4 regions of the Nocardioides sp. WJ219 genome follow, and region 4 is predicted to be linked to each of the others. Evidence: predicted binding sites of a transcription regulator. Region 4 holds the regulator's gene; each other region holds the start of a gene.

Region 1 (3,943 bases), on a different contig from region 4:
CCAGTCCGGCCAGCCGCGGGTCGCTGGGGAAGCGGCCGGTGGCGCGGCGCAGGTCGGAGGCCACCGCGGCCTCGGTCCGGGCCTGGTCCTGCACGACGACGGGCCACTGCGCGACGGCCGGGCCGTCGGCTGCGACCGGGAAGATGCAGCGGGCGAAGTTGCGCACGGGCACCGGCACGCCGGCGGGGTCACCGAGGAGGGCGGCCCAGCTGTGGTTCCACCAGATCATCTGCCAGTCGGCGGCGAACACCGCGACGGCCGCGTCACCCACGCGCGACAGCACCCGGTGGACGCCCGGGGAGAGGTGGTCGGAGACCCGGCCGCTGCTGGGCGGCGCGAGCGAGGCCAGCCGGTACAGGTGGTCGCGCTCGGTGGCGCTCAGCTGCAGGGCCCGGGCCAGCGCGGCCACGACCTGGGCTGACGGCGTCGTGGCGCGACCCTGCTCGAGACGCACGACGTAGTCGACCGAGACGCCGGCCAGCTCGGCCAGCTCCTCGCGGCGCAGCCCCGTGGTGCGCCGGCCGTGCCGCGCGGGCAGCCCGGCGGCGGACGGCGCGAGCCGGTCGCGCCAGGCACGGATGGTGGGGCCCAGGGCACTCGCGGTCGTCACCGCACGATCATCCCCCGCGACAGCACGCGCCGGTGGTGCTGTGGGTGGTACGGCTGCTCCTACCGTCGCGTCCTCCCTGGTGGGCGACCCGGCGCGACCGCAGGATCGACCCATGACCACCACCTTCATCACCGGGGCCAACAAGGGCCTCGGCCTCGAGACCGCCCGCCGCCTCGCCGACCTCGGCCACACCGTCCTCCTGGGCGCCCGCGACCCCGAGCGCGGCGCGGCCGCCGCGGCCGACCTCGGCGTCCGCTTTGTCCAGATCGACGTCACCGACGAGCGCTCCGTGCGCGCCGCCGCCGCCGACGTCGAAACCCACGAGGGTCACGTCGACGTGCTGATCAACAACGCCGGCGTCGCCGGTACCCACGGCGTCGACCCGGCCGACCTGACCGGCGCCGACGTCCTCGGCGTGCTCGACGTCAACGTCGCCGGCGTCGTCCGGACCACCTCCGCCTTCCTCCCGCTCCTGCGGCGGTCCGCGGACCCCGTCATCGTCAACGTCAGCAGCGGGATGGGGTCCCTGGAGCACACCCACGACCCGTCGCGCCCCGAGTCGCAGGTCGTCGCGCCCATCTACACGGCCTCGAAGGCGGCCCTGACGATGCTGACCACGCAGTACGCGAAGGCGTTCCCCGACATCCGCGTCAACGCCGCGGATCCCGGCTACACCGCCACCGACCTCAACGCCCACAGCGGCCCCCAGACGGTCACCGAGGGGACCGACGCCGTCGTGTCGCTCGCGACCGAGGGGCCCGGTCACGGCTCGGGGCGGTTCGCCCACCGGCACGGCGAGACCTCCTGGTCCTGACCGTCCGTCGGGCGACTGATGCTTGCGCGTTCATTCGAACAGGTGTACGATGACGGGAACGGCACGCTGAACGGCTCACCTCGGTCCCGGACACTTCGGCGGGTGCGTGCCCCCGTCCTCCGACCCGCTGGGTCGCGCTGGCTCCGAGCTCGTCCGAAGTCCTGGTGGGGACCTCTCCCCGGGCACGTGGCTCGAGCTCGCCCGCACGGAGTACGTCGTGTCCCACCCCCTCGCCCCGACCCCGCACCCGGTGCTGGCCTGCGCCGCGACGCTGCGGGCGGCGCTCGGTGGAGTGAGCGAGGTCGACCCGCGGTACCTGGCCACCGCCGACAAGGAGACCGCGCTGGTCGAGCTCGCCGCCGCAGCCGCCCAGCTCGACGAGCTGCGGCTACGGGTCCTCGCCGCAGCCGACGACGTCGCCGTCGTCCACGGCGCCCGCGACGCCGCCGCCTGGCTGGCCCACCAGACCCGGACCGACGACACCACCGCCCGCGGTGACCTCGCCCTGGCGCGCACCCTGGAACGGCGCCCCCACCTGGCAGCGGCGATGCGATCCGGGCGCCTCGACCGGGCCCGCGCCGCGGTCGTGGCGCGAGCGCTCGACGAGCTGCCCCACGACATCTCACCCGAGACCCTCGACCACGCCGAACGCCACCTCCTCGACCAGGCCACCCACTTCAACCCCCGTCGACTACGCGTCCTGGGCCGCAAGATCCTCGCCGTCGTCGCACCCGAGGTCGACGAGGCCCTCGAACGGCGACTCCTCGAGGCCCAGGACACCCACGCCCACGCCGCCACCGACCTGCACACCCACCGCCGCGGCGACGGCACCACCGACCTCACGATCCGCTGCGCCGACCACGTCGCCGACCGCCTCCTGACCTACCTCGAGGCCCTCACCTCACCCCGCCACGGCGGCCAACCCGGCCAGCCCGGCCAGCACGGCGACCCTGAGAGCAACAACCCCGACGACCGGCGCCCCTACCCCCAACGCCTCGGCCACGCCTTCGCCACCCTCCTGGAGACCCTCGACCCCGCACGCCTGCCCCTGCACGGCGGCGACGCCACCACCGTCATCGTCACCCTCGACCTCCACACCCTGCTCACCGGACTCGGCACCGCCCTGGTCGGCGACCAACCCATCACCGCCGCCCACGCCCGCCGCCTGGCCTGCCAAGCCCACCTGATCCCCGCCGTCCTCGACGGCGACTCCCACGTCCTCGACCTCGGCCGCAGCCAACGCCTCTACAGCCGCCACCAACGCAAAGCCATGGCCCTGCGCGACCCCACCTGCCGCGCCACCGGCTGCACCATCCCCGCGCCCTGGTGCGAAGCCCACCACCTCACCCCCTGGACCCACGGCGGCCACACCAACCTCCACGACGGCGTCCTCCTCTGCACCCACCACCACCACCGAGCCCACGACCCCCACTACCACCACACCCGACACCCCAATGGCGACATCACCTTCCACCGACGCGTCTAGGTCGCGTCCGTGCTGGCTTGAGGAACCCAGTTGAGATGTGCCGGTCCAGAGATACAAGGAGGGGGACGGATGCCGGAGTCCAGGAGCTCGAAGTCAGTTCAGCGCAAGCCCCATTCCCCGCCACCGATCCCGCTGACGGTGAAGAAGAGGTCCTCGCCGCCGCGGTAGTTCTCGGAGTCTGACGAGTTACGTTCCAACGTGCCGCGCACCGTTGCCTTCCATTGCCCGTCCAGGGGCGACCGTACTTGCGCGATCGCGGCGTAGATGTCGGACAGTGTGCCGCGACCGCCAATCGTCTCGAGCGCCAGGACGATGTCGTCCTTCCACGGCCTCATCCCAGCCTCGCCGCTGCTTGGTTTACTTCGAATGCTGCTCTATTCTCTCTCATGAGCGGCGAGAGTACACCCGCCCAGGCCAGGAGTGACTCATGCCAACGATCGACCTCGATCAACACACCTACGATGCAATCGACCTCGCTGCGCGATTCAGCGGACTTACCCACGGTGGCGTCGTCGCTCGACTGGTGAAGCAGGCCCCAGTCGCGTCACCGACCTCGACGCCGAGGGCGGCGGATGACCAGGTGGTCGAAATCCATGTGGACTACGAAGGTCACCGGACTACGGCGCTGTTCCGGGAGCTGACGAGCCGTGTCGACGTCGTCGACGGACCTCTCGCCGGCCGGTCCTTCAAGTCACCAAGCAGCGCTGCGAGAGCGGTCATCTCTCACTACAAGCCAGATGTCAGCCCACAACGGAATGGTTGGACATTCTGGCTCTTGAGCGACGGCTCAGGTCGATTCCTCCAGTCGATTCGCGGGTAGCCATGGCCCCTTGCTCGATCGCCGACTGGGTGCCCTCCCCAGCTGCGACGCGCAGTTCGGTGATGCCGGCACCGTGCAGCCTCAGCGCGCTCGGCGGACCATGGTCTCGTTCACCTCAGTTGCGGTTCATCCCGAACTCGCGGGTGAGCATCGCCTTCTTGAAGTGCGCCTCGGCCTCGTCGACGTCGCGGCTGGGGGTGTCCGGGCCGAACA
Region 2 (3,943 bases), on a different contig from region 4:
GCTACGACGCCGTCGGCGCCACCGCCGACAGCGCCCGGTCGGCGCCGTCGTTCACCCCGGTCATCGTGGTCCTCGACGTCGTCGTCACGGCCCTGGTGCTGGTGCTGCTCGCCTTCCTGCTCGGCGGGCACAACTGGGCCCGGCACAGCCTGGGCGTCACCTTCGCCCTGCTGGCGATCTCGGCCGTGGCCGTGCTGCGCACCGGCCCGCCCGTCCCGTTCACCGTGCTCTCGCTCTGCTGGCTGCTCCTCGCCCTGCTGCTCCTGGTCCTGCTCTACCGCCCGGGCATGGCCACCGCCGTCGCCCCCCACCCCCCCGCCTCCGCCCGAGCCGCCGACGCGGAGCCCACGCGCGTCGAGACCGCCACCGACGCCGGCTGAGCAACCGTCCCCGACTGTGGTTGAGGAGGTTGCGCCAGCAACCGTCGCCCACGGTGGTTGAGGAGGTTGCGCCAGCAGCCGTCGCCCACGGTGGTTGAGGAGGTTGCGCTGGCAACCGTCTCGAAACCACCACAGCGGAGGCTTCCTCGCCGGGTCTCGAGACGGTCGTGGCCGACCTCCTCGACCAGCGTGGGTCACCGGGTGCGCCAGGCGTCACCCGGCGGTGGTTGAGGAGGTTGCGCTAGCAACCGTCTCGAAACCACCACAGCGGAAGCAGCCTCGCCCGCCTCGAGGCGGTCGTCGCCGCGCTCCTCGACCGGCGCCGGTCGCCCTCGACCGGGCAGGTCCCTTGGCACTGTCGGTGGTCGGTTGTAGCGTTCTCCTTGTTCGAACACGTGTTCGATCTCCGGCGGGGCCGACCTCGACCCCCGGCCCCGTCGGAACCCCGTTCGGTGAGGAGGCCGGTGTGCGACGTTACGACGATCCCGTGGAGGTCCGGCGCAGTGCGCCGGAGAACGGCCCCGAGCCCGAGCAGTTCCTGTGGCGCGGGCGGCTGTGGAAGGTGCGCGCCGTCCTCGCCCACTGGGTCGAGACCGGCGCCTGGTGGCAGGCCGACGACGCCGAGCGGCCCGTCGACGGCGCGGTGCTGGCGCCGGTGCGCGACCTGCTCGGTGAGCGCGAGCTCTGGCGGGTCCGCGCGGGCCGTGGCGGGCTCGAGGGCGACGGCGTCTTCGACCTCTCCTTCGACAGCGCCGACGGCTCCTGGCAGCTCGTCGGGTGCGAGGACTGAGGTGACCGTGATGATGCTGCCGGCCACCACCCACTCCTACCTCGCCCGCTCCGCCGAGTCGCTGGCCGAGGCCACCGCCGCCACCGAGGTGACCACCCGCTACGCCTGCGCCCACGTCGCCGCCCTGCGCGCGGCTGCCGCGCTGCTGGCTGCCCGGGCCCGGCCCGCGCCCACCCGCCGGCGTCCGCAGAAGAACGCGTGGGTGCTCCTCGCCGAGGTCGCACCCGAGCTCACCGAGTGGGCCACCTTCTTCGCCGGCGGCGCGGCCAAGCGCGCCGCCGCCGAGGCCGGCTCGACCCGGTCGGTCTCCGAGCGCGAGGCCGACGACCTCGTCCGCGACGCCGACCGGTTCCTCGCCGTCGTCGAGCAGTCCCTGGGGCTCGTGCCCCACGCCCCGGTCCGCGAGCAGCTGGTACGCCGCGTGTCCTGACCAACCGCGTGGTGGACTGGTCGCCGTGGCGACCAGCAGCATCGACGCCCTCGTTCCCGACGCCGAGTGGCTGTGGCGGTCGCTCGAGACCTGGTGCGTCGCGGCCTGCTGCGGGCTCGACGCGTTCGACGTCTCCGCCGCCGCGGTGGGCCGCGCCCGCCGCGACCACGACGTGGACGACGAGGCCGCCGCGGCGCTGGCGGCCGAGCTGCGCGCCGGTGCACAGGCGCTCCGTGCGCTGCCCGCCGGCCGCGACGTGACGGCGTCCCGCCTCGGGGAGAGCGGCCCGCCGACGGTGTTCGCCGACGTGCTCGACGAGCTCGCCCGGCACCTCCACCCGGGCTCGCGCGACGACCTCGCCGTGCCCTAGCATCGAACCTGGTCGAACACTTGTTCGATCGATCCGCGCAGGGGTCGAGCCAGCCGGAGGCCCTCGTGACCGACCCGTTCGTCCACCTGCACGTCGCCTCCGGGTTCTCGCTGCAGTACGGCGCCACCCACCCCCGCGACCTGGTGGCGCGCGCCGCCGAGCACGGGATGGACACACTGGCGCTGACCGACCGCGACGGGGTCTACGGCGCCGTCCGGTTCGTGCGGGCGTGCATCGTGGCCGGCGTCCGACCGGTGCTCGGCGTCGACCTCGCCTACCGCACGACGGCGCCCGGACCGGCAGCACGGGGGACCCGCGGCCCGGTGCGGGGCGGCACCCACCGCGACCTGCCGCCCGAGCGCGGCGGCCTCCCGCGGGTGACCGTGCTGGCCACGGGCGACACCCACGGCGGCCGCGCCGGCTGGGCCGCCCTGTGCCGCCTCGTCTCGGCGGTCCACCTCGCCGGTGAGCGCGGCAGCCCGGTGCTCGACCTCGCCGACCCCGCGCTCGTCCACGACGCCGGCGTCGGCGCCCTGCTCGCCGGCGGCGACCTCCTGGTGCTGCTCGGGCCATCCTCCGAGCTCGGCCTGGCCGCCACCCGTCGCCGCGACGACCGGGCGCTGGCCGCCCTGGAGCCGTGGCGGGCGCTCGTGCCCCGCACCCACCTGGTCGTCGAGGTGGTCGACCACCGGCTCCCCGGATCCGGGCGCGCCCGCCAGGACTGGGGCCCCGGCAGCACGCCCCACGCGGCGCGGATGGCCGGCCTGGCGCGCCGGGCCGGGCTCGGCGCCGTCCTCACCAACGCGGTGCGCTACGCCGAGCGCCGCGACGCCGTCACGGTCGACGTCCTCGACGCCGCCCGCCGCCTGGTCGCGCTCGACCTGCGGCACGTCGAGCGCCGCAACGCCGAGGGCTACCTCAAGTCGGGCAAGGAGATGGACGCCGTCGCCGACGAGGTCGCCCGCGCGGCCGGCCTCGGTGAGCGGGGCGCCCACGACCTGCTCGCCCGCACCCGGTCCGTCGCCGACCGCTGCGTGCTCGACCCCTGGACCGACCTCGGCCTCGACGAGGTGCACTTCCCCGACCTCGCGCCCTCCGGCCACGCCGGACGCCGTCCCGACGACGTCCTGCGCCGGCGCTGCGAGTCGGCGATCGGCGACCGCTACGGCGACGCCCCGCGCCAACGCATCTGGAAGCGCCTCGACGACGAGCTCGAGGTGATCCGCGGCCTGGGCTACGCGTCCTACTTCCTCACGGTGGCCGACGTGACCGACGTGGTGCGCGGCATGGGCGTGCGCTGCGCGGCCCGCGGCTCCGGAGCCGGGAGCCTTGTCAACCACCTGCTCGGCGTCTCGGGTGTCGACCCGATCCGCCACGGGCTGCTGATGGAGCGGTTCCTCTCGCCGCTGCGCCGGGCGCTGCCCGACATCGACCTCGACGTCGAGTCCGAGCGTCGGCTGGAGGTCTACGAGGCGATCCTCGACCGCTACAGCGGCGAGCGCTGCGTGACCGTCTCGATGATGGAGACCTACCGCGTGCGCCACGCGGTGCGCGACGTCGGCGGCGCCCTCGGATTGCCGCCGGGCGAGATCGACGCGATCGCCAAGGCGTTCCCGCACGTCCGGGCCCGCGACGCCCGCGCCGCGCTGCGCGACCTGCCCGAGGTGCGCTCGGCCGGGCTCGGCCACCTGGCCGGCGAGCACGGCCTCGACCTCTTCCTCGACCTCGTCGAGCGCCTCGACGGGCTGCCCCGCCACGTCGCGATGCACCCGTGCGGCGTCCTGCTCTCCGACCGGACGCTGCTCGACCGCACGCCGGTCGAGGCCAGCTTCGCCGGCTTCCCGATGAGCCAGTTCGACAAGGACGACGTCGAGCACCTCGGCCTGCTCAAGCTCGACGTGCTGGGCATCCGGATGCAGTCGGCGATGGCCCACGCCGTCGCCGAGGTACGCCGCACCGACGGCGTCGACCTC
Region 3 (3,943 bases), on a different contig from region 4:
TCGGGGGCGGTGCGGTCGGCAGCGGCGAGCTCGTCGCGGACGACGGCGTAGGCGAGGCCGGAGCCGTAGCCCTTGCGGGCGAGCATGCCGACCAGGCGTCGGGTGGCGGTGGTGTCGTCGACGCGGGTCAGGGAACGGAGCTTCTTGCGGACCAGGGCACGGGCCGCCTCCTCCTCCTGCGCGGGGTCGACCTCGTCGAGGGCGTCGCGGGCGACCTCGTCGTCGACGCCCTTGCGGCGCAGCTCCTGGGCCAGGGCCCGGCGGGCCAGGCCCTTGCCGGACTGGCGCCCGGCGATCCAGGCCCGGGCGAAGGCCTCGTCGTCGATCAGCCCGACCTCCTCGAACCGGTCGAGGAGACGGGTCGCGACGTCGTCGGGGACGTGGCGCGCGGCGAGCTTGTCGGCGAGCTCGTGGCGCGAGCGGGAGCGGCCGGTGAGCTGGTCGAGCAGGATCGTGCGGGCGACCGACTCGGGGTCGGCCGGGGGGCCGAGGGCTACCGGGTCGTGCGGTCGGGGACCGCCGCGGGTGCGTCGCTTGCGGGGTCTCGACTCGTCCTCGCCCAGGGGCTCGGACGGCTCGACCACCGTGGGGGCGGAGCGGGTCCACGCGGCGACGCCGTCGTGGACGTCGCCGCGCCAACCCGGCTCAGAAGTCGTCGACACCGATCGGCTTGTCGGAGAGCTCCTCGGCGGGCTCCTGGACGCTGGGTCCGACGCCGAGCTTCTCGAGGATCTTCTTCTCCAGCTCGTTGGCCAGGTCGGGGTTGTCCTTGAGGAAGGTGCGGGAGTTCTCCTTGCCCTGGCCGAGCTGGTCGCCGTCGTAGGTGTACCAGGCGCCGGCCTTGCGGACGATGCCGGCCTCGACGCCGACGTCGATCAGGCCACCCTCGCGGCTGATGCCCTTGCCGTACATGATGTCGAACTCGGCCTGCTTGAACGGCGGGGCGACCTTGTTCTTCACGACCTTGACCCGGGTGCGGTTGCCGACCATGTCGGTGCCGTCCTTGAGGGTCTCGATGCGTCGCACGTCGAGGCGGACCGAGGAGTAGAACTTCAGCGCCCGGCCACCGGTGGTGGTCTCGGGCGAGCCGAACATGACGCCGATCTTCTCGCGTAGCTGGTTGATGAAGATCGCGGTGGTGCCGGAGTTGTTGAGGGCACCGGTCATCTTGCGCAGCGCCTGGCTCATCAGCCGCGCCTGGAGGCCGACGTGGCTGTCGCCCATCTCGCCCTCGATCTCGGCCCGCGGCACGAGCGCGGCGACCGAGTCGATGACGATGAGGTCGAGCGCGCCGGAGCGGATGAGCATGTCGGCGATCTCGAGCGCCTGCTCACCGGAGTCGGGCTGGGAGACCAGCAGCGCGTCGGTGTCGACGCCGAGGGCGGCGGCGTAGTCGGGGTCGAGGGCGTGCTCGGCGTCGATGAACGCCACGATGCCGCCGCGGGCCTGGGCGTTGGCCACCGCGTGCAGGGCGACCGTCGTCTTGCCGGAGGACTCCGGCCCGTAGATCTCGACGACCCGGCCGCGCGGCAGGCCGCCCAGGCCCAGGGCCACGTCGAGGGCGATCGATCCGGTCGGGATGATCTCGAGGGGGGCGCGGGTCTCGTCGCCCAGGCGCATCACCGAGCCCTTGCCGAACTGCTTCTCGATGTTGAGCAGCGCAGAGTCGAGGGCCTTGTCGCGGTCTCCACCAGCCATGGTCTTTGTCCTTACGTCGTGTGTGTCGGGTGTGGGTCGTCGTCCCTGGTCTGTCTCGCCGAGACGCTAGGGGCGACCACCGACAGTCCGCTCCGGAGAGCCGGCTGCCTGTGGATGACCGCCTGCGGGAGGTGCTTCCCACGACACCCACGAACCTAGGACGAACAGGTGTTCGAACCAACTCGACACGCCGTCGGCCGCCCCGGTCGCTCAGACCGGGAGGGGCAGCCGCACCAGGAACCGGCACCCGACGGCGCCGTGGTTGGCCACGCTGACCTCGCCGTCGTGGGCCTCCACGATCCCCTTGACGATGGCCAGGCCGAGCCCCGCGCGGGCGTCGGCGGCGTCGACGTCGGGGGTGCGCGCCACCGACCCGGTCCAGGCGATGTCGAAGACGCGGTCGAGGTCGGCATCGGCGATCCCGCCGCACGCGTCGGTGATGCTCAGCTCGACCGCACCGGAGCGGGACGCCGCCACGACCTCCACGACGCCGCTGGGCGGGGTGTGGCGCACGGCGTTGGCGACCAGGTTGGCCAGCACCCGGGTCAGCCCGGCGGGGTCGACGCGGACCACCAGCCCCGGCTCCACGCGGCCGTCGAGCGCCACGCCCTTGCCGCGCGCCACGGGCTCGGCGGCCGCGATCGCCTCGCTGACCAGGTCGTTGAGCGGCAGCTGCTCGGGCGCCATCGGCAGGACGCCGGCATGGATGCGGGAGAGCTCGAAGAGGTCGTCGACCATCCGCGACATGCGGTCGACCTCGGCCCGGATCCGGCGGTGGTAGCGCGCGGGGTCGGGCGCGACGCCGTCCTCGAGCGCCTCGGTCATCGCGCGCAGCCCCGCCAGCGGGGTGCGGAGGTCGTGGGAGACCCACGAGACCAGCTCGCGGCGCGAGCCCTCCACCCGCTCCGCCCGGGCGCGCGACTCGGCCAGCCGGGTCTGCATGTCGTCGAGCTCGGCGGCCAGCGCCCGGAACTCCGACGGCCCGCTCGGCTGCGAGGCCACCGAGGCCACCGAGGCCTCCGACGGCCCCCCGGCCCCCACCCGGCGTACGTCGTCGCGCAGCGCGGCCGAGAACCGCGACAGCGCCGCGGCCAGCGCCATCGCCACCACCAGCGCGATCACCGCCGCGCCGACGGTGACGAGCGTGACCACCCCGAGGTCGTGGTCGGAGATGAGCATCCGGCGCGAGACGGCGAGCACGCCCGCGAGCACCGACCCGACCGCGACCACCGCGACCAGGCCGAGCTGCCAGCGCAGCGACCGGCGTCGCAGCAGGTAGCCGACGGCCAGCCCGACCAGGCCGACCGCCGTGGCGGCCGCACCGGCCAGCAGCAGGATCTCGGTCTGGTCGTTCACGGGCCCGGCGTCCCGCTCGCCTCGTCCGGCACCGGCTCCCACCGGTAGCCGACGCCCCACACCGTCACCAGCCGCACCGGCCGGGCCGGGTCGTCCTCGACCTTCTCGCGCAGCCGCCGCACGTGCACGGTCACCGTCGACTGGTCGCCGATGGTCCAGCCCCACACCTGCTCGAGCAGCTCGTCGCGCGACCAGGCGACGCCCGGGTGGGCCAGGAAGTGCCGCAGCAGGTCGAACTCGCGCCCGGTCAGCGGCAGCGGCCGCCCGCCGCGCGTGGCCTCGCGGCGTACGCCGTCGACCACCAGGTCGCCGTCGGCGACGACGTCGGGCAGGCCGGACCCGTGGCGACCGGCACGCCGCAGCAGGGCGTCGACGCGCAGCACCAGCTCACGCGGGCTGAACGGCTTGGTGACGTAGTCGTCGGCGCCCAGCTCGAGACCGTCGACCCGCTGCTCCTCCCCCGCCAGCGCGCTCAGCATGATCACCGGCACGTCACCGGCCGAGCGCAACCGACGGCACACCTCGCGGCCGTCCATCGCCGGCATCATCAGGTCGAGCACCACCAGGTCGGCCGGCCGGTGCCGCATCAGGTCGAGCCCGGCCACGCCGTCGCCGGCCTCGTCGACCTCGTGGCCGGCCGCGCGCAGGTAGGACGCGGCGACCTCGCGCACCGTCGGGTCGTCGTCGACCACCAGCACCCGTGCCATCCGCCTCAGCCCTCCTCCGGGGTCCTCGCCCCCGCCGCCCGGTGCCGCGCCGTGGCGACCACGGTGGCGACGACCACGGCCACCACGACCGTCGCGGCGAGCAGGAGCCAGCCCTGACCGTAGTCGCGGTCGAGCACCGTGGGGTTGTCCGGCTTGCGTCCGTAGGCCAGGAGCACCGGTAC
Region 4 (3,943 bases):
GACCGCCGGGCACAGGAGCCGTCTTCCCTCGGCTCCGCACCCGGCGGTCTCATTGGGGGTTCGCCCGCCGGGGTCGAGGCGGCGGACGAAGTCGGGGTGGGTCAGGCGGGGACGACCAGCTGCTGACCGGCGGCGAGGACCTTGGAGTCGAGGTCGTTGAGGTCGACGAGGTGGTCCATGGTGTCGCGCACGTCGCGACCCTCGGAGACGTCGGCGGCGATGTCCCACAGAGTGTCGCCGGGGGCGACGACGACCGTCTCGGTGGCCTCGGGCTCGGCGGTGGCCATGGAGCCACCGGCCAGTGCGACGGCGGCGGCGGCCAGGAGCAGGAGGGCGAGCACGAACACCACGAGACGTCCTCGGCGGGTGAGCCGGTAGTCGGGGACGTGGGTCCCGCGGACGGGGTGGGTGGCGGTGCTCATCAGGTGCCTCCTGGGGAAGTGGTGCGCTCTGCCCTGATGTCTAGTGGTGACCACCGACAGTCAGTGCCGTTCGAACACCTGAGCGAGACTAGATCACCTGTTCGAACGCGCGCAACCCCGGAGCGAACATTTGTTCTAACGCCGCAGGCGGCGCTTTCCCTGCCACTCGAACGCCGCCATCGCCGGTGCGGCCACCGACGGCGCGAGGCCGCCGGCGCGCATCACCGCACCCCGCCAGCCCGGCACCGTGCGCAGCACCCGCCGCGAACCCACCAGGCCCGCGACCGCCGTCGCGATCTCGTCGGTGGTCAGCATCCGACCGCCCGAGGCGACCAGCCGCTTGCCGGTGCCGTCGGCCATCTCCTCGACCATCGCGGTGGTGACGCCATCGGGGAGCACCGCGTGGACGCGCACCCCGGCCGGCGCCTCGATGGCGACCGAGCCGGTGATCGAGACGACCGCGGCCTTGGTGGCGGCGTACGCCGACAGCCCGGGCACCGGGCCGAGGCCCGACAGCGACGCCACGTTGACGACGTCGCCCGTCCCGCGGGGGCCGAACGCGTCGAGGGCGGCGCGCATCCCCCACAGCACGCCGAGCACGTTGACCTCCACCGTGCGCTGCACCTGGTCGTCGGTGAGGGTCACGAGGTCGCCCTCGTGGGCGACGCCGGCGTTGTTGACCCAGACCCCGAGCGGGGCGCGGGCCTGGGCGACCTCGGCCACCCGGCGGTGGGAGGCGGGGTCGCGCACGTCCTGCGGGATCCCGGTGGCGCCGATCTCGGCGGCGGTGGCGGCCACGCCGTCGGCGTCGACGTCGGTGACCACGACGTCGTGGCCGGCGGCGACGAGCTGCTCGGCGACCGCGCGGCCGATGCCGCGGGCCGCGCCGGTGACGACGGCGGAGGTGCGCTGGGAGGTCCTCATGGGTGGATCCTCCCAGGAACCGGGCGCGACACGCCGTTCGAACACCTGTTTGAAATCGTCGGGGATCGATGGGAACCTGACGCCATGCCCAGCCCTCGCGACACGACCCGTGACACCGCCCGCGCCAAGGTCTCCGAGCTGCCCGACGGCCCCGCCGACGCCACCGGGCTCACCCCGCGCCAGCAGCGCGTGCTGGCGCACATCAAGGACAGCATCGAGCACCGGGGCTACCCGCCGAGCATGCGCGAGATCGGCCAGGCCGTCGGCCTGACCAGCACCTCCAGCGTGGCCCACCAGCTGCGGGTGCTGGAGCAGAAGGGCTACCTCAAGCGCGACCCCAACCGGCCGCGCGCCCTCGAGGTGTTCCTGCCCGAGGTGATGGCGGCCCGCCGCTCGCTCGGCAGCGCCGAGGAGACGACGTACGACGAGACCGGCATCGGCGACGTCGCCGTCCCGCCGGTCAACGTGCCCCTGCTCGGCCGGATCGCCGCCGGTGGCCCGATCCTGGCCGAGGAGAACCTCGAGTCGGTCTTCCCGCTCCCCCAGCAGCTCGTCGGCGACGGGCAGCTGTTCCTGCTGCAGGTCTCGGGCGAGTCGATGATCGAGGCGGCGATCTGCGACGGCGACTACGTCGTGGTCCGGCAGGAGCAGACGGCGAACAACGGGGAGATCGTCGCCGCGATGATCGACGGCGAGGCCACGGTCAAGACGCTGCAGCGCAAGGACGGCCAGGTCTGGCTGCTCCCCCACAACCCCGCCTTCGACCCGATCGACGGCACCCACGCCTCGATCCTCGGCGTCGTCACCGCGGTGCTGCGCAAGGTCTGAGGCACGACGCCGGGACCGACCCACGGTGGGCCGAAGCGAGTCGTGGTTTCGAGACGGTTGCTAGCGCAACCTCCTCAACCACCGTCCTGGGCGACGGGGGCTTCGAGGCTCGCTGCGCTCGCACCTCAGCCGCCGTCGGTCGGGGTACGTCAGGTGAACAGACGGTCACGATGCGTCGATTGCCATGACCCGGGGGCGTCGGGGTCGTTGGGTAGTTCTGTGACGACACCCGCAGGAGTACGGCGACGTACCGTCCTGGCGACCGGCTCCGCCGGCGCCGCCCTGACCACCCTCGCTCCCGACGCCGCCGAGGCCGCTCCCGCCGGCGGGCGCTACTTCCGGCACGGGGTCGCCTCGGGCGACCCGCTGCCGAGCAAGGTGCTGATCTGGACCCGGGTCACCCCGACCGCGGCCAGCAGGCCGGGGTCGGGCAAGGGGCCCAAGGTGAAGGTGACCTGGGAGGTCTCGACCCGCAAGGACTTCCGCACGGTGCTGCGGCGCGGCACGTTCGCCACCGGACCGCACCGCGACCACACGGTCAAGCTCGACGTCGGCGGCCTCAAGCCCGCCACCTGGTACTACTACCGCTTCGGCTTCGGCGGAACCCGCAGCCGCACCGGTCGGATGCGCACCGCGCCGGCCCCGACGGCGACGCCGCGCAACCTCCGTTTCGGGGTCGTGTCCTGCGCCAACTGGCAGGCCGGGTTCTTCGCCGCCTACCGCGGCATCGCCGCGCGCGACGACCTGCACGCCGTCCTGCACCTGGGCGACTACCTCTACGAGTACGCGCCCGGCAAGTACGGCATGGGCCAGGGCGACGTCGACGTCCGCAAGCACGTGCCGGCCCGCGAGATGGTCTCGCTCGCCGACTACCGGCAGCGGCACGCGCAGTACAAGACCGACCCCGACCTGCAGGACGCGCACGCGAAGTACCCCTGGGTCATCACGTGGGACGACCACGAGGTCACCAACGACCAGTACGCCGGCGGCGCCGAGAACCACCAGCCCGGCGAGGGCGACTACCGGCGGCGCCGCGCCCGGGCGCACCGCGCGTACGACGAGTGGATGCCGGTGCGCATGGACGGGACGGCGTCGCTCGGCGACGGCACCCGCCTCTACCGCCGGCTCACCTTCGGCCGGCTCGCCGAGATCAGCATGCTCGACCTGCGGACCTACCGGTCCAAGCAGGTCGAGACCCCCGTGCCGAGCCCGGTGCCGGCCCCGTCGCCCGGCGTCAGCGACCCCGACCGCACCATCACCGGCGACGCGCAGATGCGCTGGCTCAAGCAGTCGCTCGGGCGTCGCGACCCGTTCTGGAAGGTGGTCGGCAACCCGGTGATGATCACGCCGGTCACCTTCGCCCAGCTGCCCGGCGACCTGATCGACCCGATCAACGACGTCACCGGGCTGCTGCCGTCGGACGGGCTGCCCTACAACGTCGACCAGTGGGACGGCTACACCGCCGACCGGCGCGAGGTGCTGCGCTTCATCAAGGACCACCACGTCCAGAACGCGCTGTTCGTCACCGGCGACATCCACTCCGGGTGGGCCGCCGAGGTGCCGTTCGACGCCGGTAGCTACCCACTCACCGGCAGCGGCGCGATCGAGTTCGTGTGCAGCTCGGTGACCTCGAACAACCTCAAGGACATCACCGGGACCCCGCCCCACACCACGAGCAGGGCGGTCGAGGCGACCATCCTGGCCAACAACCGGCACATCAAGTACCTCAACTTCGACGACCACGGGTTCTCCGTGCTCGACCTGACCGC

What was found. Region 4 encodes LexA, which represses DNA repair genes until DNA is damaged. Its sites were predicted from a motif close to TCGAACANNTGTTCGA; they were not measured.
Region 1: a site for LexA is predicted at 1,459-1,474, ahead of AC4MBH_RS15055 (HNH endonuclease signature motif containing protein). Genes of this name have one in related genera too.
Region 2: a site for LexA is predicted at 768-783, ahead of AC4MBH_RS05700 (DUF6504 family protein). Genes of this name have one in related genera too.
Region 3: a site for LexA is predicted at 1,859-1,874, ahead of recA (recombinase RecA). Genes of this name have one in related genera too.

The regions. Positions count from the first base shown of each region.
Region 1 is NZ_JBZUJV010000006.1:42,439-46,381, reverse strand. Features, by position in the region: gene AC4MBH_RS15065 (helix-turn-helix transcriptional regulator) at 1-610, opposite strand, end outside; gene AC4MBH_RS15060 (SDR family NAD(P)-dependent oxidoreductase) at 723-1,424, shown strand; gene AC4MBH_RS15055 (HNH endonuclease signature motif containing protein) at 1,642-2,910, shown strand; gene AC4MBH_RS15050 (hypothetical protein) at 3,009-3,245, opposite strand; gene AC4MBH_RS15045 (hypothetical protein) at 3,338-3,730, shown strand; gene AC4MBH_RS15040 (GIY-YIG nuclease family protein) at 3,846-3,943, opposite strand, start outside.
Region 2 is NZ_JBZUJV010000002.1:344,706-348,648, reverse strand. Features, by position in the region: gene AC4MBH_RS05705 (hypothetical protein) at 1-380, shown strand, start outside; gene AC4MBH_RS05700 (DUF6504 family protein) at 847-1,170, shown strand; gene AC4MBH_RS05695 (SAV_6107 family HEPN domain-containing protein) at 1,181-1,600, shown strand; gene AC4MBH_RS05690 (DUF6331 family protein) at 1,626-1,970, shown strand; gene AC4MBH_RS05685 (DNA polymerase III subunit alpha) at 2,036-3,943, shown strand, end outside.
Region 3 is NZ_JBZUJV010000010.1:70,774-74,716, forward strand. Features, by position in the region: gene AC4MBH_RS19875 (regulatory protein RecX) at 1-662, opposite strand, end outside; gene recA (recombinase RecA) at 646-1,698, opposite strand; gene AC4MBH_RS19885 (sensor histidine kinase) at 1,909-3,054, opposite strand; gene AC4MBH_RS19890 (response regulator transcription factor) at 3,051-3,761, opposite strand; gene AC4MBH_RS19895 (hypothetical protein) at 3,767-3,943, opposite strand, start outside.
Region 4 is NZ_JBZUJV010000003.1:614,553-618,495, reverse strand. Features, by position in the region: gene AC4MBH_RS10820 (LysM peptidoglycan-binding domain-containing protein) at 102-422, opposite strand; gene AC4MBH_RS10815 (SDR family oxidoreductase) at 558-1,346, opposite strand; gene lexA (transcriptional repressor LexA) at 1,431-2,174, shown strand; gene AC4MBH_RS10805 (alkaline phosphatase D family protein) at 2,394-3,943, shown strand, end outside.